DNA from 4 places in the Bacillus sp. LLTC93 genome. Region 2 is predicted to be linked to each of the others. Evidence: predicted binding sites of a transcription regulator. Region 2 holds the regulator's gene; each other region holds the start of a gene.
The links. The regulator LexA, encoded in region 2, represses DNA repair genes until DNA is damaged. The targets are predictions, from matches to a motif close to CGAACATATGTTCG.

Region 1 (6,153 bases), on a different contig from region 2:
AAGGGAGCGCAAAATGCATTTATTAAAGGACTTGCAAAAGAGCTTGCACCAAGCGGAATTAGAGCAAATGCCGTCTCTCCTGGTGCTGTTCAGACGGACATGATGCAAAGCTTCACGCAAGAAGACGTTGCGATGCTGGAAGAAGAGATTCCGCTCGGCCGGCTTGCAGCGCCTGAGGAGATTGCAGATGTCATTTGGTTTCTCGCCTCAAAACAGTCAAGTTATATCACGGGTCAAGTTTTATCTGTGAATGGCGGATGGTACTGTTAAAAAACGTGTATAATTCGTCTCTCCATGACAAAAGCTATGGCTGTAATTCATCTTTTCGAATGGAGGAATCGACATGTCTGTACTTGAGAGCTGGGACCATTGGAAAAACTTTTTAGGTGACCGTTTAAATCATGCGCAGGATAAAGGTTTGTCAGATGATACAATCAACAACCTTGCGTATGAAATTGGCGGATATCTAGCGAACGAAGTGGATGCAAAGAACGAGCAGGAAAGAGTGCTTGCTGACCTTTGGAGCGTTGCATCAGAAGATGAGCAGCGTGCCATTGCAAATATGATGGTCAAGCTAGTTGAAAATAATAGCTCGCACTAAAGAAAAAGAGGGGTCGTTTGTGCCTCTCTTTTTATTTTAACCGTTTAGCAACATTGTGCTTTCTAAAAATGTGAAAATGCTTTATGATAAAGGAAGGTAAAAATTTGCCACAATGAAGGGGGTAATATCATTTGGCAAAGCTCGAATGGTATTTTGAATATGAGATACAGGTAAACCGTCCCGGACTGTTAGGAGACATTTCTTCTCTAATGGGGATGCTTTCAATTAATATTGTGACAATTAATGGTGTTGATGTATCAAGACGCGGAATGCTTTTGCGCTGTGACCACACAGATCAAGTGAAGCGCCTTGAATCAATTTTAAATACAATGGAAACGATAAAAGTAACAAAATTAAGACAGCCAAAACTTCGTGACCGCTTAGCTGTTCGTCATGGACGATACATCCAGCGGGATGCTGATGACAAAAAGACGTTCCGTTTCGAAAGGGACGAGCTCGGTCTTCTTGTTGATTTTATGGCTGAATTGTTTAAAAAAGAAGGACATAAATTGATTGGGATTCGCGGAATGCCGCGTGTTGGAAAAACAGAATCAATTGTTGCTTCAAGTGTATGTGCAAGCAAGAGATGGCTGTTTGTATCGTCTACTCTTTTGAAACAGACCATCCGCAGTCAGCTGATTGCTGATGAATACAGCCCAGATAATGTCTTTATCATTGATGGAATTGTGTCAACAAGAAGAGGTTCTGAGAAACACTTGCAGCTTTTAAGAGAAATTATGAGACTGCCTGCAACTAAAGTGGTCGAGCATCCAGACATCTTTATTCAAAATTCAGAATATACAATGGACGATTTCGACTATATCATTGAACTGCGCAATAGTGCAGACGAAGAAATTACATACGAGCACGCTGAAGAACCACAAGTATTTGATCATTCTGGTTTTTCTGGCTTCGATTTTTAATATGGTAATGGTAGGTGTTTGTTTTGACTGAATTGGGAAAACGGCTCATTGAGGCCAGAGAGGAAAAAGGGATGTCGCTGGAGGATCTTCAGGCGGCGACCAAAATCCAAAAGCGCTATTTGCTAGCAATCGAACAAGGAAACTATGATATTATTCCAGGTAAATTTTACGTCAGAGCGTTTATTAAACAATATGCCGAAGCCGTTGGACTAAATCCTGAACAATTGTTCGAAGAATTTCGTAAAGATGTACCAAGCACGTATAACGATGAAGTCTCTGATAAATTATCAAATATTAAACCGCAAAGAGAGCTGCCAAAGCCTGCCTCGAAGGTGCTGGAGCTATTGCCGACGATTTTAATCATTGGAGGCATACTTGTGGTGATCGCCATCATTTATGTGATCGTGCAAGCGGTCAATCATGATAGCGGACAGAAGAATAATCAGACAGCTCCTCAGAAATCAGAATCAAAATACGAAGTGTCTGAGGATTCATCACTCGCAAAGGATCAAAAGAAAAAAGAAAAAGCTTCGTCAGATGATAAAGAAAATACATCTAAAAAAGACGATTCATCAAAGGATGATTCATCAAAAGACGATGAAGCTGTTTCTGTGAAGGCGACGAATACAGAAGGGTCCACGACAACGTATGAAGTGTCGGGTGCAGATGATATGGAGTTAACCATTTCTGCAACACAAGCTTCATGGCTGCGCGTGAGAGACGAATCTGGAAAAGTGCTGAAGATGGGTGAACTGAAAGATGGCGAATCGTTTAAAACAGACCTGTCAGAGCTATCTCAGATCGATATCCGTCTCGGGAATGCGACTGGAATTGACATCAAGGTCAATGACGAGACACTTAAATACGAATTAGACCCTAAAGACACCATGACACAAAACATTGTGATTGTGAATAAAGGAAAGGAAAAGTCATCTTAAGCAAGTAGATGACTTTTCTTTTGTTCCTACTATTATATACATAAAAAAATTGCTTTATTGGAGGATTGGATTTCATGTTTAACTTACCGAATAAAATTACTCTTTCTAGGATCGCTTTGATCCCTGTTTTTATGATCATTATGCTAGCACCTTTTGACTGGGGTGTTGCACGCTTTGGTGATGTGAGTATCGAAGTGACTCACCTTGTCGGGGCGATCTTGTTTATTGTGGCTTCGACAACCGATTGGATTGATGGTTACTACGCACGTAAGTTTAATTTAGTGACGAATTTTGGTAAATTTTTAGATCCGCTTGCAGATAAATTGCTTGTGTCAGCTGCTTTAATTATACTTGTTCAATATGACCTCACACCGGCATGGATGGCGATTGTCATCATTAGCCGTGAATTTGCTGTAACAGGCCTGAGGCTCGTATTAGCCGGAGGCGGTGAAGTGGTAGCGGCCAATATGCTTGGAAAAGTGAAAACATGGGCGCAAATCATTGCGATTTCGGCACTTCTATTGCATAACCTGCCGTTTGAACTTGTATCATTCCCGTTCGGTGATCTTGCGATGTGGGTAGCGGTGTTCTTCACTGTTGTCTCGGGCTGGGATTACTTTGCGAAAAACTGGGAAGCTTTAAAGAATTCTAACTAAAAAGGACGTGTACGCTTTGAAGTCAGAGAGAAAAGCAGAAATTATTGCAGTCGGTTCCGAACTTTTGCTAGGGCAAATTACGAATACGAATGCACAATTCATCAGCAAACAGCTAGCTGAAATTGGTGTGAATGTTTATTACCACACAGCAGTTGGTGACAATCCAGAGCGTTTAAAACAAGCCATTCAAGTGGCGCAGGAAAGATCTAATTTTATGATCTTCTCAGGCGGTCTTGGACCAACAAAAGATGATTTAACAAAAGAAACCATTGCAAATACGCTCGGAAAAGAGCTAGTGCTAAATGAAGAAGCATTTGAATCGATTCAAGACTACTTTCGAAAGACCGGACGTGACATGTCACCGAACAACCGTAAGCAAGCACTCGTTCTAGAAGGGTCTGATGTGCTGGTGAATCGGTTCGGGATGGCACCAGGTATGTTTATTCAAGAAGAAGATACGTTTTATGTTCTACTTCCTGGACCACCAAGTGAACTGCACCCGATGTTTGAAAACGAGGCGAAGCCGCTGATTTCTGAGAAACTTGGCTTAAAGGAAAAAATCGTGTCTGTCGTGTTGCGTTTCTTCGGAATCGGTGAATCACAGCTTGAAACAGATCTTGAAGATTTAATCGATGCTCAGACCAACCCGACGATTGCACCGCTTGCAGCTGACGGTGAAGTGACACTAAGACTCACAGCCAAGCACGAGGATGAAAAAGAAACGGAGCGTCTGTTAAAAGAAACAGAAGCGCAAATTTTAGAGCGGGTAGGCGAGTACTTCTATGGATATGGAGATACATCTCTTGTCCGTGAAGCGTCCAAGGCCTTGCACGAACACGGGAAAACAGTAGCAGCAGCTGAAAGCCTGACTGGCGGCATGTTCTCCGAGTGGCTGACAGATCTCGAAGGGGCATCATCGATTTTTAACGGAAGTGTGGTTTGTTATACCAATCAAGTGAAGCAGCAGGTGCTTGGCTGCCGGGAGGAAACGTTGTCTTCTCATGGCGCTGTCAGCAAAGAGTGCGCTTTAGAACTGGCTGAGGGCGTTAGAAAGCTGACAGGAAGCGATATCGGTATTAGCTTTACTGGTGTGGCAGGACCTGCTAGCCATGAAGGACAGCCTGTCGGAAAAGTGTTCATTGGGCTATCCACTAAAGATCAGAAAGACGTGTTTGAATGGATGTTTACAGGCAGTCGATCAGGCATTCGGAAACGCGCTGTGAAATATGGTCTGCATCATTTGCTCAAATTATTAAAAGAGAGTTAATTTTGTTTTTTGTTAGGTTTACTCCTTTATAAAAGAGTGTTTTTTCTAATAGAAGCAGCTCTTTTCTTAAAAGATTTGCCAAGAAAAAATCGAATATGTGTTCGTTTTTTTCTTGGCAAATGACGTAAAACAAGGTATAGTATAGATAGTGGAATTGATAAAGGAGGAAACAATAGAATGAGTGATCGTCAAGCAGCCTTAGATATGGCTCTTAAACAAATAGAAAAACAGTTTGGTAAAGGCTCTATTATGAAACTAGGAGAGCGCACAGATACACGTATTTCAACAGTACCTAGTGGTTCGTTAGCACTTGATACTGCGCTTGGAATAGGTGGATATCCTCGCGGCCGTATTATTGAAGTGTATGGTCCAGAGAGTTCTGGTAAAACGACAGTGGCACTTCATGCAATTGCTGAGGTTCAGCAGCAGGGAGGACAAGCTGCATTTATCGATGCAGAGCATGCGCTAGATCCAGTTTACGCTCAAAAACTAGGTGTCAATATCGATGAGTTGTTACTTTCTCAACCGGATACAGGAGAACAAGCACTTGAAATTGCAGAAGCTCTTGTCCGCAGTGGTGCAGTTGATATTGTTGTCATTGACTCAGTAGCTGCTCTTGTACCAAAAGCAGAGATTGAAGGAGACATGGGTGATTCACACGTTGGTCTTCAAGCACGTTTGATGTCTCAAGCACTTCGTAAACTATCAGGTGCTATCAACAAATCGAAAACAATTGCCATCTTTATTAACCAAATTCGTGAAAAAGTAGGGGTCATGTTCGGTAACCCTGAAACAACGCCTGGTGGACGTGCACTGAAGTTCTATTCGTCTGTTCGTTTAGAAGTGCGCCGTGCTGAACAGCTGAAACAAGGCAATGACATTATGGGGAATAAAACAAGAATTAAAGTGGTGAAAAACAAGGTTGCACCGCCATTCCGTATTGCGGAAGTAGATATCATGTACGGTGAAGGGATCTCAAAAGAGGGAGAAATCATCGACCTTGGAAGTGAACTAGATATCGTACAAAAGAGCGGAGCTTGGTATTCTTACCAGGAGGAACGTCTTGGACAAGGCCGCGAAAACGCGAAACAGTTCCTTAAAGAAAACAAGGATATCCTTCTCATGATTCAAGAGCAAATCAGAGAACATTACGGTTTGGATACAAACGGAGTGAAAGCAACCGAAGAAGAAGGACAAGAAGAATTGGAATTTAAAGACTAAAAAGACGCTGAAAAGCGTCTTTTTTTTACAATTACATGACAAGTAGCGGGTCAAAAGTTCTGTCTTCGCTTGAAATAACGACTTACGCCTCAGTCTGACTAGCTTGACAAGTATTTCCGACACAATTACAATGGGAATGTATCACTTGTTTTTCTTAACATGATTGATAACTAATTTAAACTTGACAAGGGCAGTGAGGATCTCATTCCCTGTGAAGGCCCTGTATGTTGAGGCACAAAACAATGTACATGCCGACACTTTATTTGTAAAACCAAGTTCATAGCAAGAGGAGGTGAAAATATGTCGCCTACGATGTTTACGATCATCTCCATTTTGCTGAGCCTAATCTGTTTAGTTGTTGGCTACTTTGTTCGTAAAACCATTGCAGAAGCAAAAATATCCGGCGCAAGAAACATGGCCGAACAAATTGTTGAGGATGCAAAGCGTGATGCGGAAGCATTGAAGAAAGAAGCACTCTTGGAAGCGAAAGATGAAATTCATTCGTTTCGTGTAGAGGCGGAGCAAGAAGTTCGTGAAAGACGTAATG
Region 2 (6,153 bases):
TGATCCGAAGCATTTAAACACACCATTAGATTATGTTGTCAGAGAATATATGTCTAATCAAAGAGTGGTCCTTCATTACTTAAAAGAGTTTATTAAACAGCGTCAAGGTGATATTGATATCGACCGCATCTTTTATTGGTATGATTTAATATCAGAGGCGTTTAACATTTCAATCCATGTGTTCATTCAGCAATATGTGAAAAATACAACAAAAAAGCTCGTTGCTCAAAGAGATATGATTTATGAGCTGAGCTCTCCTGTGATCGTCTTAAAAAGCCATATTGCCTTATTGCCTTTAGTAGGTGACATTGACACAGCGAGAGCTAAGATTATATTAGAAAATACATTAAAACAGTGCTCACAAAAAGGTGTTCAGCATTTGTGCATTGATTTATCGGGTGTCGTCATTATTGATACAATGGTGGCTCATCAAATCTTTGATCTTGTGACATCACTACGGTTAATCGGGGTGGAGACAACCATTTCAGGGATCAGACCAGAAATTGCTCAAACAGCTGTGCAGCTCGGGCTTCCTTTTCATGAATTTCAAGCGGCATCATCACTTGCTCACGCGCTAGATCGAATGACTGAATTTTCTCCAATATAAAAACCAGGCCTAGTAATGGGCCTGGTTTTTAATTAGATCACAGCGTCAATTTTTGTTACTTTCCAATCCTTTTGTACTTTCTCGTAAGTGACAGTTCGTTTTACTTTACGTCCATCAAGCGTTGGGACTGTGAATTCATATGTGCGGATTGTATTTTTCTTAGAGACAAGTTTAGGTGTTGCTTTCTCCCAATTGAGCATATTGTCTCCGTCACCGACGGGAACAGCCATTTTACCTTTATGAACAATAAACTGATAGTCTTTTAAACCATGAGTGATCGCATCTTTTGTGAAAACTTGAGATAGGTAGCTGTTTAGTTTTTTCTTTGTATCAAATGTTTTAGAAAGATAGTTGTACGTCATGTCTTTATAGCTAAATGATTTTAATTTGTAATCTGAATGTTCATTAATTTTATAGCCTGACATCGCACTCCAAAAGTGTTCTCGTGCATCAAGGGCAATATGTAACGCTTCTTTATTTGTTAAAGCGGCTGGTTTTTTGGAAGCGGCCAGTGTTGTTGTTTGTAATGAGATCATCAGCATAATAGCAGTTAATAAAACAAATAGTTTTTTCAAGGCGATTGCCTCCTTTTTTAAATGAAAACTTCTTATGTTACAAATGTTACAATAATTACAGTGATATTACAAGTGTTAAATATAAATGTTTTTTATTTCTTTTCTTTCTATCTATATAACGTTTGAGTGAGACAAAAAGTTTTCATTTTTTTATTTTTTCTTCTCAACTATTATTTAACCGTTCTAAAGAAGAATAAAACGTCTTTTGGAAAAATTTTATTTGGACGTTCAACACCCTTTTTCATTTATGACATATAATGTCGTGATGAATGTCTAAGAAAGTGGTGTTTAGTATGTATCATCCGTATGAAGTTATGTGGAATGGGTACTTGTATGATAGGCAGGTACAAGGATGGCCATCGCTTCCTATTCCTCAAGTTGGAGGTTTTCCTGGGCTTCCAATCGGAGGGGGAGGTACTGGGCCAGGGCAAGGTTCAGGCGGACAATCAGCCCCGCCAGCTCCGTCGCAGCACATCATCTCTCAGTATCAGCAAGCAGTCTCTCAGCCTCAAAGTATGCAGTCACTTATTTCAGGGCAAAGTGTAAGTGGAGGCCAGCAAACTGTTCAATTTGCAGCGGGATGTAATAGAAGGTGGACGATTGTGTTCCTTAGAAACGGTCAAGTATTTTTAATGTATGTGCTTTCCTCACAGCCTTTTGGCCGTACAACAGGCTTTATATGGCCGAACTTTACATTTGGTTCGTTCCCAAGTTCGAGTATTCTTGCTTATTCTTGTTCATAAAAGAAAAAGCCGGTTTTCATCAGCAGCTGATGAAATTCCGGCTTTTCTTTAATGAATATTTCTAAATACGCCAATCACTTTACCTAGTATACTCACATTCTGTAAAATAATCGGTTCCATTGACGGGTTCTCTGGCTGTAATCTAAAGTGTGTATCTTCTTTATAAAAACGTTTCACTGTGGCTTCATCTTCCTCTGTCATGGCGACCACAATATCTCCATTGTTGGCTGTGCTTTGCTGACGTACAATGACATAGTCCTTGTCCAAAATACCAGCATCAATCATACTTTCTCCCATAATTTCAAGCATAAATACTTGTTCATCTGGTGCTGCAAAAGTTTCTGGAAGAGGGAAGTATTCTTCTACATTCTCAACAGCCGTGATAGGCAAGCCGGCTGTTACTTTTCCGATGACTGGTACATTCATTACAGCACTCTTTGGAATATTCATTTCCTCATCATCTAATACTTCGATCGCTCTAGGTTTTGTCGGGTCTCTTCTAATTAAGCCCTTTGTTTCTAGTCTAGCTAAATGTCCATGGACAGTTGAGCTGGATGCTAGACCGACGGCTTCTCCAATTTCACGAACGGATGGGGGATAGCCCTTGCTTTTTACTTCTTCTTTGATGAATTTCAGGATATCGAGTTGTCTTTTTGATAGCTTCGTCATCTTTTGCACCTCAAAACGTCAATTTTAAAGAAATTATAGCATGTTTTTCCTAACAGTACAAACATAGGTTCGAAAAAAACGTTTGACAGAAACGTTTGTTCGTATCTATAATGAGTAACAGAAAGAGCGAACACACATTCTATTAGGAGAGATGACATTATGAGGTTAAAAGAATCTATTATTTTTATTGGGGTATTCTCATTCATCGTTGGCATATTTCTCTCACTTATCGCAGTCACTAGCCATAATGATCCAAATCAATATGTTAAAATAGAGGTTCAATCAGGTGATACTCTTTGGGGGTTAGCTGATCAAGTAAACGATAGTAAATCAATCGACAAAAATGCGTTTATTGACTGGGTAACCGAACACAATGATCTTGCTTCAACTGAAATCCAGCCTGGAGACATTCTTGTGATACCAGTCAAAAAAGAGCATCCAGTCGTATATCAACTTGCAACGGTACAGTAGAAAGGTCGATTGAAGACATGAACGCAATCATTTATGCGAGAGTAAGTACTGTCAAAGAAGAGCAGGAAACCTCGCTGAAAAGACAAGAAGAAGAACTGCTAGCTTTAGCTGCTTTGCACAAGATGAATGTGGTCAAAGTCATTAAAGAAAAAGCAAGTGGATACGATCTAGATCGTGATGGAGTTTTTGATATGCTTGCTACGCTGAAAGAAGAGTCAATAGATGCTGTTCTCATTCAGGATGAGACGCGACTTGGAAGAGGACAAGCAAAAATTGCACTTCTCCATTGTCTTTTTAAAGAGAAAGTAAAGGTGTATAGCGTTTTTCATAGAGGACAGCTTGAGCTTTCAGAAGCAGATGAGATGGTCATTGAGATTGTAGGAATCGTGGAAGAGTATCAACGAAAAATTCATAACCTGAAAATTAAGCGGGGAATGAAGAGGGCTGTTGAGCGCGGGTATCAGCCTGAACTCAATTTAAAACACCATGAGCAGGCGCCTGGCCGTGAGCGTATTGAAGTACCGATTTCAGAGATTGTTCGATTAAGAAAAAACAACATGACGTTTGCCGAAATTGCAGCAACACTTCAGGCACTGGGCTTTGACATTTCAAAGGCGACGGTGCATAGAAGGTATCAAGAGTACGAAAAAGGTCTTACCACGTAAGTATGAATTGTTGTAAAAATGAATGATATTTAGTAGTATGTAGAGAAAATGTTTTAAAGGAGTTTGTCATGATTTCTAAAGAACAGCTTGCAAGAATAAATGAGCTTTCAAAAAAGTCAAAAGAGACGGGATTGTCGGACGCTGAAAAAACAGAACAAAAGCATTTAAGAGAAGAATATTTAAAAGCTTTTCGTTCTTCTATGAAAAATACACTTAAAACTGTGAAAATCGTCGATCCTGAAGGAAACGATGTCACACCAGAAAAATTAAAAAGAGAAAGAGATCAGAACCTTCATTAAGGTCGTGATTTCTTGAATTTTGAAAAGATGGGAAGAATATTCTCATCTTTTTTCATATTTGCATAAGTTTTTAGGTGATCGATAAACTAAATGTGACAAAATCCTTCTTTTTCAGCGTGAAATAGTTGTGAAAAAAGGACAGTAGATTTATGATAATGGTGTACACAAGATACGGAAGGGGATTTATATGGAAACGATTGAATTGAAATCTATTGCAACAATACGTACTCTCTCCATAGACGCAATTGAAAAAGCGAATTCCGGTCACCCTGGAATGCCAATGGGTGCTGCACCAATGGCATACGCTTTATGGACGAATCACTTAAACGTAAGTCCGCAAAATCCAAATTGGTTTAACAGAGACCGCTTTGTTTTATCTGCGGGACATGGTTCTATGCTTCTTTATAGCATGCTTCATTTAAGCGGATACAACCTTAGCATCGAAGATCTAAAACAATTCCGCCAATGGGGAAGCAAAACACCTGGACATCCTGAATTTGGACACACTGAAGGCGTAGATGCCACAACAGGTCCTTTAGGACAAGGGATTGCCATGGCAGTTGGAATGGCACTTGCAGAAAGACATCTTGCGGAAACGTATAACAAAGACAACTTTAACGTTGTGGACCACTATACATACAGCATTTGTGGAGACGGAGACTTAATGGAGGGAATTTCCTCTGAAGCTTCTTCACTTGCTGGTCATTTAGGCTTAGGCCGTCTAATTGTTCTTTATGATTCAAATGATATTTCTTTAGATGGCGACCTAGATCGTTCCTTCTCTGAAAATGTGAAGAATCGTTTTGAAGCGATGAACTGGGAAGTTCTTTACGTCAAAGACGGCAACAACATCGAAGAAGTGACTGCAGCTATTGAAAAAGCCAAACAAAGTACGGACAAACCTACACTCATTGAAGTGAAAACAACGATCGGTTTCGGATCTCCAAACCGCGCGGGAACGTCTGGTGTGCATGGTGCACCGCTTGGCAGCGACGAAGCAAAGCTGACGAAGGAAGCTTATTCTTGGACGTTTGAAGAAGATTTCCATGTACCTTCTGAAGTGTACGATCATTTTAAAGAAGCTGTAAAAGACGCTGGTCAGAAAAAAGAAGCTGCGTGGAATGAGCTATTCGCGCAATATGAAAAAGAATATCCAGAGCTAGCAGCTCAGCTGAAGCTTGCGATTGAAGGAAAACTTCCTGAGAACTGGGATCAAGAGGTTCCTGTTTATGAAGCAGGCTCAAGCCTCGCCTCTCGTGCTTCTTCTGGCGAAGTATTAAACGGCATTGCGAAGCAAGTACCTTTCTTTATTGGTGGTTCTGCTGATCTTGCTGGATCCAATAAAACAACAATTAAAAACACTGACGACTTTGGTAAAAATAATTATGCAGGCAAGAATATTTGGTTTGGTGTCAGAGAATTTGCAATGGGTGCTGCGTTAAACGGTATGGCACTTCACGGCGGTCTTCGTGTATTCGGCGGAACGTTCTTTGTTTTCTCAGATTACTTAAGACCAGCAATTCGTCTTGCTGCATTAATGGGACTGCCAGTCACTTATGTCTTTACGCATGATAGTATTGCCGTCGGTGAAGATGGTCCGACGCATGAGCCAGTTGAACAGCTTGCTTCATTACGTGCGATGCCTAACCTTTCTGTTATTCGCCCAGCTGATGGAAACGAAACAGCTGCAGCGTGGAAACTTGCTGTATCTTCAACGGATAAACCAACAGCACTAGTCCTTACTCGTCAAAACCTTCCAACGATTGACCAAGCACCAGAGAAGGCATATGAGGGAGTAGAAAAAGGTGGATACGTTGTCGTTGAAGCTGCTGACGCCCAGCCTGAAGCACTTTTACTCGCTTCAGGATCTGAAGTAGGTTTAGCAATTGAAGCGCAAAAGGCACTTGAAAAAGAAGGTATCCGCGCTTCTGTTGTGAGTCTTCCTGCATGGGATCGCTTTGATCAGCAATCAGACGAATACAAAGAATCAGTCCTTCCTAAAGCAGTGAGAGCACGTGTTGCGATTGAAATGGGTGCTTCACTAGGCTGGGAGCGTTACACGGGTCTTGATGGTGACGTGATTGCGATTGATAAATTTGGCGCTTCTGCTCCAGGTGAAACCAT
Region 3 (6,153 bases), 650 kb from region 2:
TTCTTTTTCTGTTTCATGAAGACAGCCTCCTTTCTAAACAATATACTTCTTTACAGATTAGAGAGATAGAGATGTTGTGTGAATTTAAACAAAATTTAAACTTCTTGCGTTTGGAAGGAAAGAAGGAGGGGAAACGAGTTGAATAGAGAATGAATGAAAAGAGCTGACCTTACCAGTTAGCGAACAAGAAAGAGTGGAAGGTGATCTTATGATGAAAGTATTCAAGGTAACATTTCATATGAACAATGGGGAAGTGCTTGATTTCGAGCTAAAACGTCCAGCTACCTACGATGTGTATAAAAAAATTGAGGAATCCAATCAATGGTTTAAGCTGAATAATGAAATCATTAACCTATTAAATGTCAATAGTATCCATGTAGAAACAGAATAAAACAGAAAAGCCGCTCGGAAGGAGAGCGGCTTTCATTATGCAGAGAAATCATTTCGGTTGTTAAGCTGGCCGCGGGAGAACCAGTTCTTTTTATACAAATAGGCAATCACTTCAAGCCACAGACGCGGCGCTTTTTTAGGGAAAAAAGGTTTTTGGTAATAGACATAAGCAGCTTTTAAATCATCCCATTGATGACATGTTTTCGTTTGGGTGAAGCGGGCAACGTCGATTACCTTCACGAGCCCTTCCTTTGTTAAGATCAGGTTGCGCAGATGGATATCTGAAGGGTTTAACCCTTTATCACGTGCTTCTTCTAGCGCCTCATCTACTTGTTCAATCATTTGTTTCTTGATCGGAATCCCCTTTGTCAGGCATTCATAGAATGTGTGACCTTTTATATATTCCATTAAAATATACTGATCCCCAGACTCATAAATCTCAGGGTAGTAAGACGAACCGGAAAGTTTTTCATATATTGCTGCCTCTTTGCGGGCAATGTGTTGATAAGAGGGAAAAAAGACTTTTAACGCCATTTTCTTGCCGTCTTTTTTATATGAAAATACATAAGCACTTCTTCCTTTGCCGCACAGCTCAAGCTCTGCCGGTTTTAAGGCGAGCTTATTAAAACGTTTTTCTTCATGATACTGAATCGATTCGGCTAATCTTTTGACATCTGACATTGACTTCACCTTCTTTGGTTTCAGTTTATGCGGCTGAAAAACGAATGATGAAAAAACCGTTTCATTCGATAAAGCAATGGATTGTATAAAACATAACATTTACGAATGAAGGATACAATGAAAGACTCTTAAAACGAGTCCATGTAATCGGTTTGGTTAATGTTTAGAAAAAAGGGTCAAACTACATATGTCATGCATCGATCTTATGTTCTAAAGAGGTGTAAATAGTGAAAGTGAAGATGAAACGTTTCGTTACAGGACTTATCATGACAAGTGTTCTTTTTTCCGCTGCGGATATGGAAGGAAAAGAACACTTGCAAAAGCAGTCAAGCACCATCAACGTGCAGCTTGAAAAAGTCTATCTAGACGGCGATGTGAGTATTGAAAGACACCGGGCATCATTAGAAGACAAAGACACATTTTGGACGCAGTATAAAGGCTGGACGCTCGTGGAACAACAAGAGGATTTTGCCCTTTTTAGAAAACAAATTGATGATATCTCTCCATTAAGTAAAGCAAATGGATATATCGGATTATCAGAGGACGGTGTCATTTCTACGTTTCATGGAAGGCCAGGCGACTGGGCGGAGCCTATTCACCTCTTCTTTCAAATTGATACGTCCCGTTTAGAAAGTCATGTGGAGGAGCAGCTTGAACAAGGCATTCCTTTTCGAACAAAAGATGAATTTGAGCATGTGCTTGAAGTCATGAAACCTTACCGAAATGAAATATCGTTTTAAAAGCGTGTGACAGCTTGCTGGTGTGAAGACCGCAAGCTGTTTTTCATGGTTGCACCGTAAAAATGGATTGAGCGAACGTATGTTAACTTTTATTGCGGTTTTCTCTTCGATTTATGTTACAATGAAGAACAGTCAAAGAGGTGAAAACGGTGATAGAGTTTGTGAAAGGGACCATTGATTATGTGTGCCCGCAATATGTTGTCATTGAAAACGGCGGAGTGGGATATCAAGTCTATACCCCAAACCCGTTTATCTATCAAGTAAATAAACAAGAAACGATTTATACGTATCATTACATAAAGGAAGACGCGTTTTCGTTATATGGATTTCAAACACGAGAAGAAAAAGCGTTGTTCACAAAACTGTTAAATGTCACAGGGATTGGACCAAAGGGCGCACTTGCGATCCTTGCTTCCGGTGATCCTGGCGCTGTCATTTCAGCGATAGAACGTGAGGATGAAGCATTCCTTATTAAATTCCCTGGCGTTGGCAAAAAAACAGCCCGTCAGATCATTCTTGATCTAAAAGGAAAGCTTGCAGATGTGGTGCCAGAAATGATTGGCAACTTATTTAATCACGAGGATCATATTCAGGTCGAAACGCAGCAAACCGCTTTAGATGAAGCGCTTGAAGCCTTAAATGTTCTTGGATATGGTGATCGTGAAATCAAAAAGGTTCTTCCATTATTAAAAGAAGAGAAGAATCTCACAACCGATCAATATGTGAAAAAAGCTTTACAAAAAATGTTGAAATAGGGTGATGTCTCATGGATGAACGGCTCGTCTCAACTGAAGCAGACAACCATGAATCAGCCATTGAGCAAAGTCTGCGGCCTCAGACGCTTAGCCAATATATTGGTCAGCGAAAAGTAAAGGATAATCTCAGCGTGTTTATTGAAGCTGCCAGGATGAGGCAGGAAACGCTTGATCACGTCCTTTTATATGGACCGCCTGGACTAGGGAAAACAACGCTTGCGTCGATCATTGCCAATGAAATGAATGTTCAGCTGCGTACAACGTCTGGACCAGCGATTGAGCGTCCTGGAGATTTGGCGGCTATCTTGACATCTCTTGAACCTGGCGATGTTTTGTTTATTGATGAAATTCATCGCTTGCAGCGCTCAATTGAGGAAGTGCTATATCCGGCGATGGAGGATTTTTGTCTAGATATCGTCATTGGAAAAGGAGATACAGCGCGCTCTGTACGGCTTGATTTACCGCCATTTACACTTGTTGGTGCTACGACCCGTGTTGGGCTTTTAACAGCGCCGCTTCGTGATAGGTTTGGGGTACATGCAAGATTGGAATACTATGAGCAAAGAGATTTGGCTCACATTGTAGCAAGAACAGCCGAGCTGTTCGAGATTGGGATCGATGTTCGCTCAGCTGAAGAGATAGCGAGACGTTCTCGTGGAACGCCGAGGGTCGCCAATCGTTTACTCAGGAGAGTAAGAGATTTTGCGCAGGTGCTTGGGAATCATGCCATTACACAGGACATAGCCGAAGATGCCCTTGAGCGTCTCCAAGTCGACAGGCTGGGACTGGATCATATAGACCACAAGCTGCTTTTAAGTATGATTGAAAAATTTAGAGGCGGTCCTGTTGGACTTGATACGATATCAGCGACAATTGGAGAAGAATCACATACGATTGAAGATGTGTACGAACCGTATTTACTACAAATTGGTTTTCTGCAAAGAACGCCAAGAGGCCGGATCGTCACAAGAGAAGCGTATGAACATTTTCATATGGAGGTTCCGATTCGTGACTGAATTCCCTAAAATATTGATGATTTTAGGTGGTGTCCTTTTTGCCGCAGGCTTATTGTTTCAATTGGTTGGTAAGCTTCCAGGTGATATTTTTGTGAAAAAAGGAAATGTGACGTTCTTTTTCCCCGTTATTACGTGCATTGTCATTAGCATCGTACTAACCATTTTACTCAATATCTTTGGACGGATGAAATAACGTTAACTAGTTAACTACAGAATAGGTGAAGGAAATGAAGCTAGAACTATTTGATTTTGATTTACCAGAAAGATTGATTGCACAAGTTCCACTTGAAAAACGAGATGCATCAAGACTGATGGTCTTAAATAAACAAACGGGTGCGATCACACATGATACATTCTCACAAATCACGGATTATTTTCAAAAGGGTGATTGTCTCGTTTTAAATAATACGCGTGTTCTGCCTGCACGTCTGTTTGGCATGAAAGAGGATACAGGGGCAAAAGTTGAACTTCTTCTATTGAAACAAGAAGAAGGAGACAATTGGGAAACACTCGTAAAACCAGCAAAACGTGTGAAAAAAGGAACGGTTATCACATTTGGTGATGGACGGCTCCAAGCGGTATGTACAGAGGAACTGGAACATGGCGGGAGAAAAGTCGAGTTTCGGTATACAGGCATTTTTTATGAAGTGCTTGAATCCCTTGGAGAAATGCCGCTGCCTCCATATATTAAAGAGCAGCTTGATGATCGTGAGCGGTATCAAACCGTGTATTCGAAAGAAGTTGGTTCAGCTGCCGCTCCTACTGCCGGTCTGCACTTTACAACCGAACTGCTGGATGCGCTGAAAGCGAAAGGTGTGCATATTGCTTTTATTACCTTGCACGTGGGGCTTGGCACTTTTCGTCCGGTCAGTGCGGAGCGTATTGAAGAACATGAAATGCACGCAGAGTTTTACGAAATGAATGAAGAAACGGCTGCAGAGCTTAATCGCGTGCGCCAAGAAGGCGGGCGGATTATTTCAGTTGGCACAACATCAACACGAACGCTTGAAACCATTGCAAGTGCACATGATGGCAAATTCCAAGCGTCAAGTGGCTGGACGTCGATCTTTATTTACCCTGGCTACACATTCAAGGCAATTGATGGAATGATCACGAACTTCCATCTGCCAAAATCCTCGTTAATTATGCTCGTCAGCGCATTAGCTGGACGAGAACACGTACTGAAAGCGTACAACGAGGCAGTAAAAGAGGAATACCGATTCTTCAGCTTTGGCGATGCCATGCTGATTCAATAAGAACATACAACAAAGACAGGAGGGCTCATTTTTGTCGCAATTACCGATACGTTATGAGTTCATTAAATCATGCAAACAAACAGGTGCACGTCTTGGCCGCGTTCATACACCGCACGGGTCGTTTGAAACGCCTGTATTTATGCCAGTAGGTACACTGGCTACAGTGAAAACAATGGCGCCTGAAGAATTAAAAGCAATGGATGCAGGCATCATCTTAAGCAATACGTACCATCTATGGCTCCGTCCGGGTCATGACATTGTGAAAGAAGCGGGCGGCTTGCACAAATTTATGAACTGGGATCGAGCTATTCTAACTGATTCAGGTGGCTTCCAAGTATTTTCTTTGAGTGAATTTAGAAAAATTGAAGAAGAAGGCGTTCACTTCCGTAATCACTTAAACGGAGACAAGCTGTTCCTTTCTCCTGAAAAAGCCATGGAGATCCAAAATGCGCTCGGCTCTGATATTATGATGGCATTTGATGAATGCCCTCCATATCCAGCAGAGTACGATTACATGAAACGTTCTGTGGAGCGGACAAGCAGATGGGCAGAGCGCTGCTTAACGGCACACCAGCGTCCAGAGGATCAAGGTCTGTTTGGGATTGTCCAAGGTGGAGAATACGAAGAGCTTCGTAAACAAAGTGCAAAAGATCTTGTTTCACTTGATTTCCCAGGATACGCCATTGGAGGTTTATCTGTTGGTGAACCAAAAGATGTGATGAACCGTGTGCTGGAGTTCACAACACCATTTTTACCGGCAGACAAGCCAAGGTACTTAATGGGGGTCGGCTCACCAGATTCATTAATTGATGGCGCCATTCGCGGTGTAGATATGTTTGATTGCGTACTGCCAACGAGAATTGCGAGAAACGGCACCTTGATGACAAGTGAAGGACGTCTTGTTGTGAAAAATGCAAAATATGAGCGTGATTTCAGACCAATCGATGAAAACTGTGACTGCTACACATGTAAAAACTACACACGCGCCTATATAAGACATTTAATCCGTACAAATGAAACGTTCGGAATTCGATTAACAACTTATCATAATCTTCATTTTCTGTTAAAATTAATGGAGCAAGTGAGAGAAGCTATCCGTGAGGATCGTTTAGGTGATTTTAAAGAAGAGTTTTTTGAGCGTTATGGCTTTAACAAACCGAATGCGAAAAACTTTTAACGCATAAACGAAAGGCTTTACAATCATTTAGAAAGGGGTGAGATAGAATGGATGGTGGTATGGGTTCAATCATTATGATTGTTGTCATGTTTGCTGTGCTTTACTTCTTGTTAATCCGTCCACAGCAAAAGCAACAAA
Region 4 (6,153 bases), on a different contig from region 2:
AACAGCAGACTCGACTTCATTTTATTCATTTTGCTGCTCCTCTTTTTTTGATGCAAGCCTTGCTTCAAGTATTTTGAGTAATTCAGGATCAGCACTTTCAATCGCATCCACCATATGATTCACTGCCAGTGGACCGAAATCGTCCATCAGCCCTTGCGTAATCCACTTTGTTTGCTCATTTAGAAATTCTTCTTTTGTTAAAATGGGATTATAAATAGATGAACGCCCTTTTGTTTTCTTTTCCACAATTCCTTTTTCGGTTAAGCGATTCAGCACAGTCATCACCGTGTTGAAATTAATCGGCTTCTCATTTGACAGCTTCTGCTGTACTTCTTTAATCGGCATATCCTCGCCTTGATAAAGGATCTCCATAATCCTTCCCTCTAAAGGACCAAAAAAACGATTCAATCCCTTTTCATTATATTTAAAAGAAGGAATTTTCATGTCATCACCTCACACTAAGCATTGTAGTGTAATTGAAAATGATAGTCAACTGATAACAAAAATAGGGGAAAATCGTTGTGTATTGTTTTTGTTTTTGGTAAAAATGATCTCTTTATTTATATAAATTCGATATTTTCACATGAAGATAAATGGAGCCTATTAATGATAAGATAATCTTATGAAAATGGTAAAAAAATTCGTATTTTATTTATAGAGACTTTTGTATTATAGTGAACATAACAACATTTCACTTACTGAACAAACATATAGGAAGAAGGTTTACATGTGATGAAACAAGGAAACAGCCTTCGAACTGATCTGATTCTGATCGCGATAAGCGGTTTGGGTGGATTTCTTTTGTCTTTAACAGGAATGTCTATTGGCTGGATGGTCGGTACGTTAATCACAGCTGCATTTATTGCCATGCGCCGCCCCACCCTGTTTCAGCGTAAAGAAAACAACACCTTACGTATTCATAGCAGATGGCTACTCCTTGGTCAATTCATTCTCGGAATCGAACTTGGACAGAAAATGAACATGAAAGTCCTTCACATTTTCGCTGACAATTGGCTTCCTGTGAGTTTCATGCTCGTCTTTTCTATTCTACTAGCGATGCTCTCTGGCTTTCTCTTATGGAAGCTGAGCAAAACAGATATGCTCACCAGCTTTGTCGGAACTGCACCAGGCGGTCTATCCGCGATGCCAGGGATTGCCCAAGAAGTTGGAGCAAATACAGCTGTTGTGAGTCTCGTGCAAACGATACGTGTTTTAATGGTTGTACTCACCATCCCATTTATGGTGTTCTATTTAAATACAAAAAGCCAATCTGGTACGGCTATAGCAGCACAGGGCAGCGCCTTCTCATCAGGCGTTTTCACCCTATCAAATATCTCTTGGACTGCTGCGCTCATCTTAGGTGCCTGGCTCATGTCACGCCTAGCGGTTCGCCTTCATTTCCCTGCCCCTTGGCTGATCGGCAGCATGTTAGGGGTCGCAGCCCTTCAAGTAGGTGCGGGTGCGCTCACAGGTCATGATTTGATTCCTTATTGGCCAGCACAAGCCAATATTGCGTCACAGGTATTTCTAGGTGCAACCATCGGGTCAAAAATGAATAAACAGATGTTTGTTGGGCTAAAAAACACCTTAATAGTGGCCATCGTCAGCTCAGCCGGGCTCATTGCTGCGACTGTTCTCAGTTCAATTGCGATAGCAGAAATCACAGGTATTTCTGTCATTACAGCCATTCTTGCTTTTTCGCCTGGCGGGATTGCAGAAATGGCGACAACAGCAGTCACACTTCATGAGGATTCCACCTTTGTTGTCGCTGTACAAGTCGTCAGAATCATTCTTGTGATTGCCATGCTGCCACCGTTTTTTCGATTCTTACATCATTTCTGGGCAAAAAGACAGACTGATTATAAAGCTGCAAAATAAAAAGAGACGCTTTGCATGAGCAGAGCGCCTCTTTTTTATTCATCGTTATTCCTCTTTACACCGACTACTTGGTCCTTTGAGATCGTCCCAAAATGCCGGCTGTCAAAGCTATGTATTCGGTTATCTCCGATGACGAAGTAATGATTTTTTTGTATTTTATCGTGTCCTGTGATGGCTTTCAGCTGAAAATCTCCTGTCAGGACGTTCCCCATTTTATGTTTTTTCTGCTCTTTTAAGTATGGTTCTTTCCACTTTGCACCGTTGACAAATAGCTGATCATCTTCATACTTGATCTTTTCTCCTGGAAGCCCAATGACCCGCTTGATCAAAATTTGATTTTTAGGTCCATGAAATAAAACGTAATCAAACCGGCTAATTTTCGTGAGTTTTGGCGAGAACTTATTGATTAATAATTCTGTTCCATCTGTAAATGTCGGGTCCATACTAACCCCTTCTACTTTGTACGTGACAAACATGAAATTCTTTACTTGGAACAATAAGACGATGCATGTAATAATCATCAACCATAGCAATGGCTTCTTTTTCATTAAGAGCCTCCTTTGTCCTCACGCTTGCTCATTCGAATGTTCAACCTATTCTCTACTCTCTTTCCAACATACCATAATAAAGCGATAACTAGAACCGCAAAGACACTTCTTAACGGATTCTTTACTAAAGCAGAAAGATCATAGCCAATGAAACTAATGATCAAAAGCATGACACACTTACCTGATAAAGCGGCTAATGAAAATTGCCAGATGCTAATTCTTGATAGGCCTGCTACTACATTGACGGCAGCAGAAGGTGTGAAAGGAAAGCAGAGTAAAATAAATAACGGACCAAACCCCCGCTTTTCCACCCAAAGCATCAATTTCTTAATGGAAGGGTGTCTGCTGATAAAGTTCAGCATTCTCATCTGCCCAAATTTTCTGATCAGTACAAAGACAAGGATAGACCCTGCGCTTGCACCGATCCAGGTCAATAAAAAGCCTTCCCAAAGGCCGAACGCATTTGCATTTGCCACAGCAAACACAACAAGAGGTAAAAACGGTAGAAATGCTTCTATTAAAGGGAGCAATATGGCCACAATTGGTCCAAAGGCCTTATAGCTCTCAAAAAATGATGTGATATTTTCATGAGTAAAGACGGAAAGAAATGATGGCAACTTATTTGACTCCTTCAAGGTTTGTCTACTTTTCATTTTACATGGAAAACATAAAAATATACAAATAAATCCCTCTCCATCCCCCCTTGAGATTCTTTGACTCATCCGATATAATAAACAAGAACAAACGTTCTATTTATAAAGAAAGCAGGCATGGATATGACAAGACTATCAACAATACAACTTCAGATGATGGAACAGGCCATCTTTCTTCCAATGGTCATCTCCATCCTCAATCGTGATTTGACACACTTAAAAGAACACCAAACATTTAAACTTAATGAACCATATATTCAGCTTGTTACCTCTGCGTTAAAGGAAGCACAGAAAGCACTTTATGAACTGAAGCAGCATTTACGTAAAGAAAAAATGAAGGTACAGCAAATTGAACACGATGAAGGGTTTACGACGTATTTATTTATCATGAATGGCTATGAAGAAAAGCATAAATACTTTAATCCACGTATACGACATCGTGTAGAGGAACTGCTTACTCGATATTTTCTCCATCAAGAAAAATAAAAATGGTTATATTTTACAAAAACAAAGGAAACCTTCGATTTTTGGCGAATTGATCAATATACCAAAAATTAGGGGGTTTCAAAAAGATGATCAAAAAAATAGCAGCATTCACTTTAGCAGCAGGATTACTTGTGCCAAGCGCAGTTTCTGCAACAGAACCACTACAAGCAGGAAAACAGGAACCAGCAGCAACGGCACAATTTACAAGTGTAGCCTACACAACGGTTTCCATCGTTGGAAAACGAGTGAAGTTTGAAGTAAAGGCACTGGAAAATCATTTTAATTCAAATTTTTATCAACGCATCGCTTGGACGAGTAATGATGAAGAACCGAGTGTATTCAATGATAATATTTTATCTGTCATTGTCGCTAAAAAAACCGGTCAGGCTTATCAAGTCACTTCATACGAAACGCTCATCTCAGTGAAGGACAAGATTGAATCAGGTCAAAAAGTGTACGGCTGGGCGCTTGCTTTAAATGGCGTGTGGTACCCAACGATGCCTGCAACCCTCTACTATTAAAAGAAAAAAGCCTGCCATAGCGGCAGGCTCCTTCTTATTTATGATAACTCAAGCTGTTCTCTCAGCTCTGTTCTGACTTCTTCTAATCCTGCTCCATCTAACTCAAAGTAATACACATTTCCAGGCTGATAATCATGCCCCTTTAGCTGAATGGTGTCCACTGATTTCAACGAGCTCAGTAAAGGGAAAAGACCGATAAACTGCTTCATGGACAGATTGGTTGAGACATTATCACCAAGTGTATCAATGATGTTGTCATATGACGGGATCGAAGAAATAGATTTAGATTTTTCAAAGATGGCTTGAAGTGCTTCCATTTGGCGCTTTCCACGCATGAGGTCACTATCTGCCTTTCTCGTTCTCACAAAGGCTAATGCTTCTTCGCCATTTAGTGTATGTGTGCCTGTTTGCACATGAACTTTCCCCTTTGAATCCTTTTCCATTTGCTTTGCGATGCCTTCATCTTCAATCGTTACTTCAATTCCATTTAGCTCGTCTACAATGTCTTGAAACGCCTTAAAGTTCCCTGAAATCACATAGTCTACCGGAATGTTCAACAGGTTTTCTACCGTTTTGACTGACAAATCTGCACTCCCAAAGGCATGGGCGTGGGCGATTTTATCATATCCTCTTCCCGGAATATCTACATAAGAATCACGAGGAATACTGAGGAGCTTGATGGTTTTCTCTGTTCGGTTCACCGCCGCCAGTAAGACCGCATCACTTCTTGCTTCATCTACCGTTTCACCTGGACGGCTGTCAATTCCAAGCAGCAGTACCGAAAAGCTATCCTTCCCTGGATCAAAAGCTTTCACACGCTTTTGCGAGGTGTCTCCTCTTTCTAATGAGACTTGCGCCTTATTCGACGCTTTTGAAATTTTATAATAGGCGTATCCTGTCACAGATACCGCCATCACCATAACAAATGCCATGATAAACAGCACGACTTTCACCCAAGGTCTCAGCCTTCTTTTTGATCTTGTTTTCTCCTTCATCCTTTCCGAACCCTCACTCTATCTTAGTCTAGCAATGTAGGTTCCACTATAACATATTTTGAAGAAAGTTTCCTGCGCGCAACATATTTTTATGAATCCACAATAAAAAAGCCGCTCAAAAAGAGCAGCCTTTTATCCAATATTTATTTTTGTTCAATTCCTTTTTTCACTTCATCAATCATGGCAGTCAACGATTCAAGTCCGCCGCCAGATAAATACCACATATCAGAGTTCAAATACACTACATGATTGTTCTTGATCGCTTTGACTGATTTCACGTAATCATTTTCAACAAGCTGTTTCGCAGACGTTTCCTCTCCGATCGCTGCGCCTCGATCAACGACAAATAAGAAATCTGGATTCGTTTTGACCATATACTCATACGAAATGCTTTGTCCGTGTTTGTCAGACGGCTCAAGCTTTTGATCTGCCGGTGTGATACCAAACACATCATGGATGAGTCCGTATCTTGACTTAGCACCAAAGGCTGTCATTTTACTGTCGTTGGCCATGATCATTAAACCATTCTGTTTCAACTCTTTTGCCTGTTTCTTTAATGCATCTACTTTTTGATCAATGGCTGCTAGTTCTTTTTTGACTTCGTCTTCCTTATCAAAAATTTCCCCTAACGTCGTGGCATTCTTTTTAAATGATTCCATATAGTTGGCAGTGTCTACATCCATCAAAATCGTAGGAGCAATTTTAGAAAATTCATCGAATGCATCTGATTGACGAGACTGAATAATAATCAAGTCGGGCTTAATCTCTGCAATTTTTTCGAAATTCGGCTCTTTTAAACCGCCGACATTCTCATATTTGTCATCCTCATATTTGGATAGATATTTTGGGACCACTTGTTTTGGTAAAGCTGTCACATTCACACCTAGTTTGTCCAGCGTATCAAGACTTCCCATATCAAACACGACGACTTTTTTCGGGTTTTTCTTGATTTTCACGCCATCTTTATTCAGCATGTCTTTTACCGTCACCATTTCCTCATTAGTTCCTTCTGTTTTCCCTTGGTTACCGCAGGCAGCGAGTACAACAATCGCTGTTAATACAGTCATCATCC

Region 1: the regulator LexA is predicted to act here: its motif matches at 4,476-4,489, upstream of recA (recombinase RecA).
Region 3: the regulator LexA is predicted to act here: its motif matches at 1,884-1,897, upstream of ruvA (Holliday junction branch migration protein RuvA).
Region 4: the regulator LexA is predicted to act here: its motif matches at 3,164-3,177, upstream of C6W18_RS12880 (YhjD family protein).

The regions. Positions count from the first base shown of each region.
Region 1 covers NZ_PVME01000003.1:16,031-22,183, reverse strand. Annotated here, with positions in the region: gene ymfI (elongation factor P 5-aminopentanone reductase) at 1-270, shown strand, start outside; gene C6W18_RS09595 (DUF3243 domain-containing protein) at 344-601, shown strand; gene C6W18_RS09590 (DUF3388 domain-containing protein) at 733-1,524, shown strand; gene C6W18_RS09585 (helix-turn-helix domain-containing protein) at 1,548-2,462, shown strand; gene pgsA (CDP-diacylglycerol--glycerol-3-phosphate 3-phosphatidyltransferase) at 2,537-3,118, shown strand; gene C6W18_RS09575 (competence/damage-inducible protein A) at 3,135-4,385, shown strand; gene recA (recombinase RecA) at 4,563-5,606, shown strand; gene rny (ribonuclease Y) at 5,907-6,153, shown strand, end outside.
Region 2 covers NZ_PVME01000001.1:62,748-68,900, forward strand. Annotated here, with positions in the region: gene C6W18_RS00340 (STAS domain-containing protein) at 1-607, shown strand, start outside; gene C6W18_RS00345 (IseA DL-endopeptidase inhibitor family protein) at 640-1,182, opposite strand; gene C6W18_RS00350 (hypothetical protein) at 1,476-1,925, shown strand; gene lexA (transcriptional repressor LexA) at 1,974-2,594, opposite strand; gene yneA (cell division suppressor protein YneA) at 2,754-3,065, shown strand; gene C6W18_RS00365 (YneB family resolvase-like protein) at 3,083-3,730, shown strand; gene C6W18_RS00370 (DUF896 domain-containing protein) at 3,799-4,029, shown strand; gene tkt (transketolase) at 4,217-6,153, shown strand, end outside.
Region 3 covers NZ_PVME01000001.1:715,891-722,043, reverse strand. Annotated here, with positions in the region: gene C6W18_RS19935 (hypothetical protein) at 1-17, opposite strand, end outside; gene C6W18_RS03905 (hypothetical protein) at 209-391, shown strand; gene C6W18_RS03900 (protein kinase family protein) at 427-1,071, opposite strand; gene C6W18_RS03895 (intercompartmental signaling factor BofC) at 1,311-1,811, shown strand; gene ruvA (Holliday junction branch migration protein RuvA) at 1,961-2,566, shown strand; gene ruvB (Holliday junction branch migration DNA helicase RuvB) at 2,578-3,582, shown strand; gene C6W18_RS03880 (DUF2905 domain-containing protein) at 3,575-3,775, shown strand; gene queA (tRNA preQ1(34) S-adenosylmethionine ribosyltransferase-isomerase QueA) at 3,810-4,838, shown strand; gene tgt (tRNA guanosine(34) transglycosylase Tgt) at 4,870-6,015, shown strand; gene yajC (preprotein translocase subunit YajC) at 6,063-6,153, shown strand, end outside.
Region 4 covers NZ_PVME01000003.1:649,188-655,340, forward strand. Annotated here, with positions in the region: gene C6W18_RS12855 (M56 family metallopeptidase) at 1-29, opposite strand, end outside; gene C6W18_RS12860 (BlaI/MecI/CopY family transcriptional regulator) at 22-444, opposite strand; gene C6W18_RS12865 (AbrB family transcriptional regulator) at 733-1,878, shown strand; gene lepB (signal peptidase I) at 1,914-2,426, opposite strand; gene C6W18_RS12875 (TVP38/TMEM64 family protein) at 2,426-3,043, opposite strand; gene C6W18_RS12880 (YhjD family protein) at 3,203-3,565, shown strand; gene C6W18_RS12885 (hypothetical protein) at 3,652-4,086, shown strand; gene C6W18_RS12890 (LCP family protein) at 4,125-5,081, opposite strand; gene C6W18_RS12895 (siderophore ABC transporter substrate-binding protein) at 5,225-6,153, opposite strand, start outside.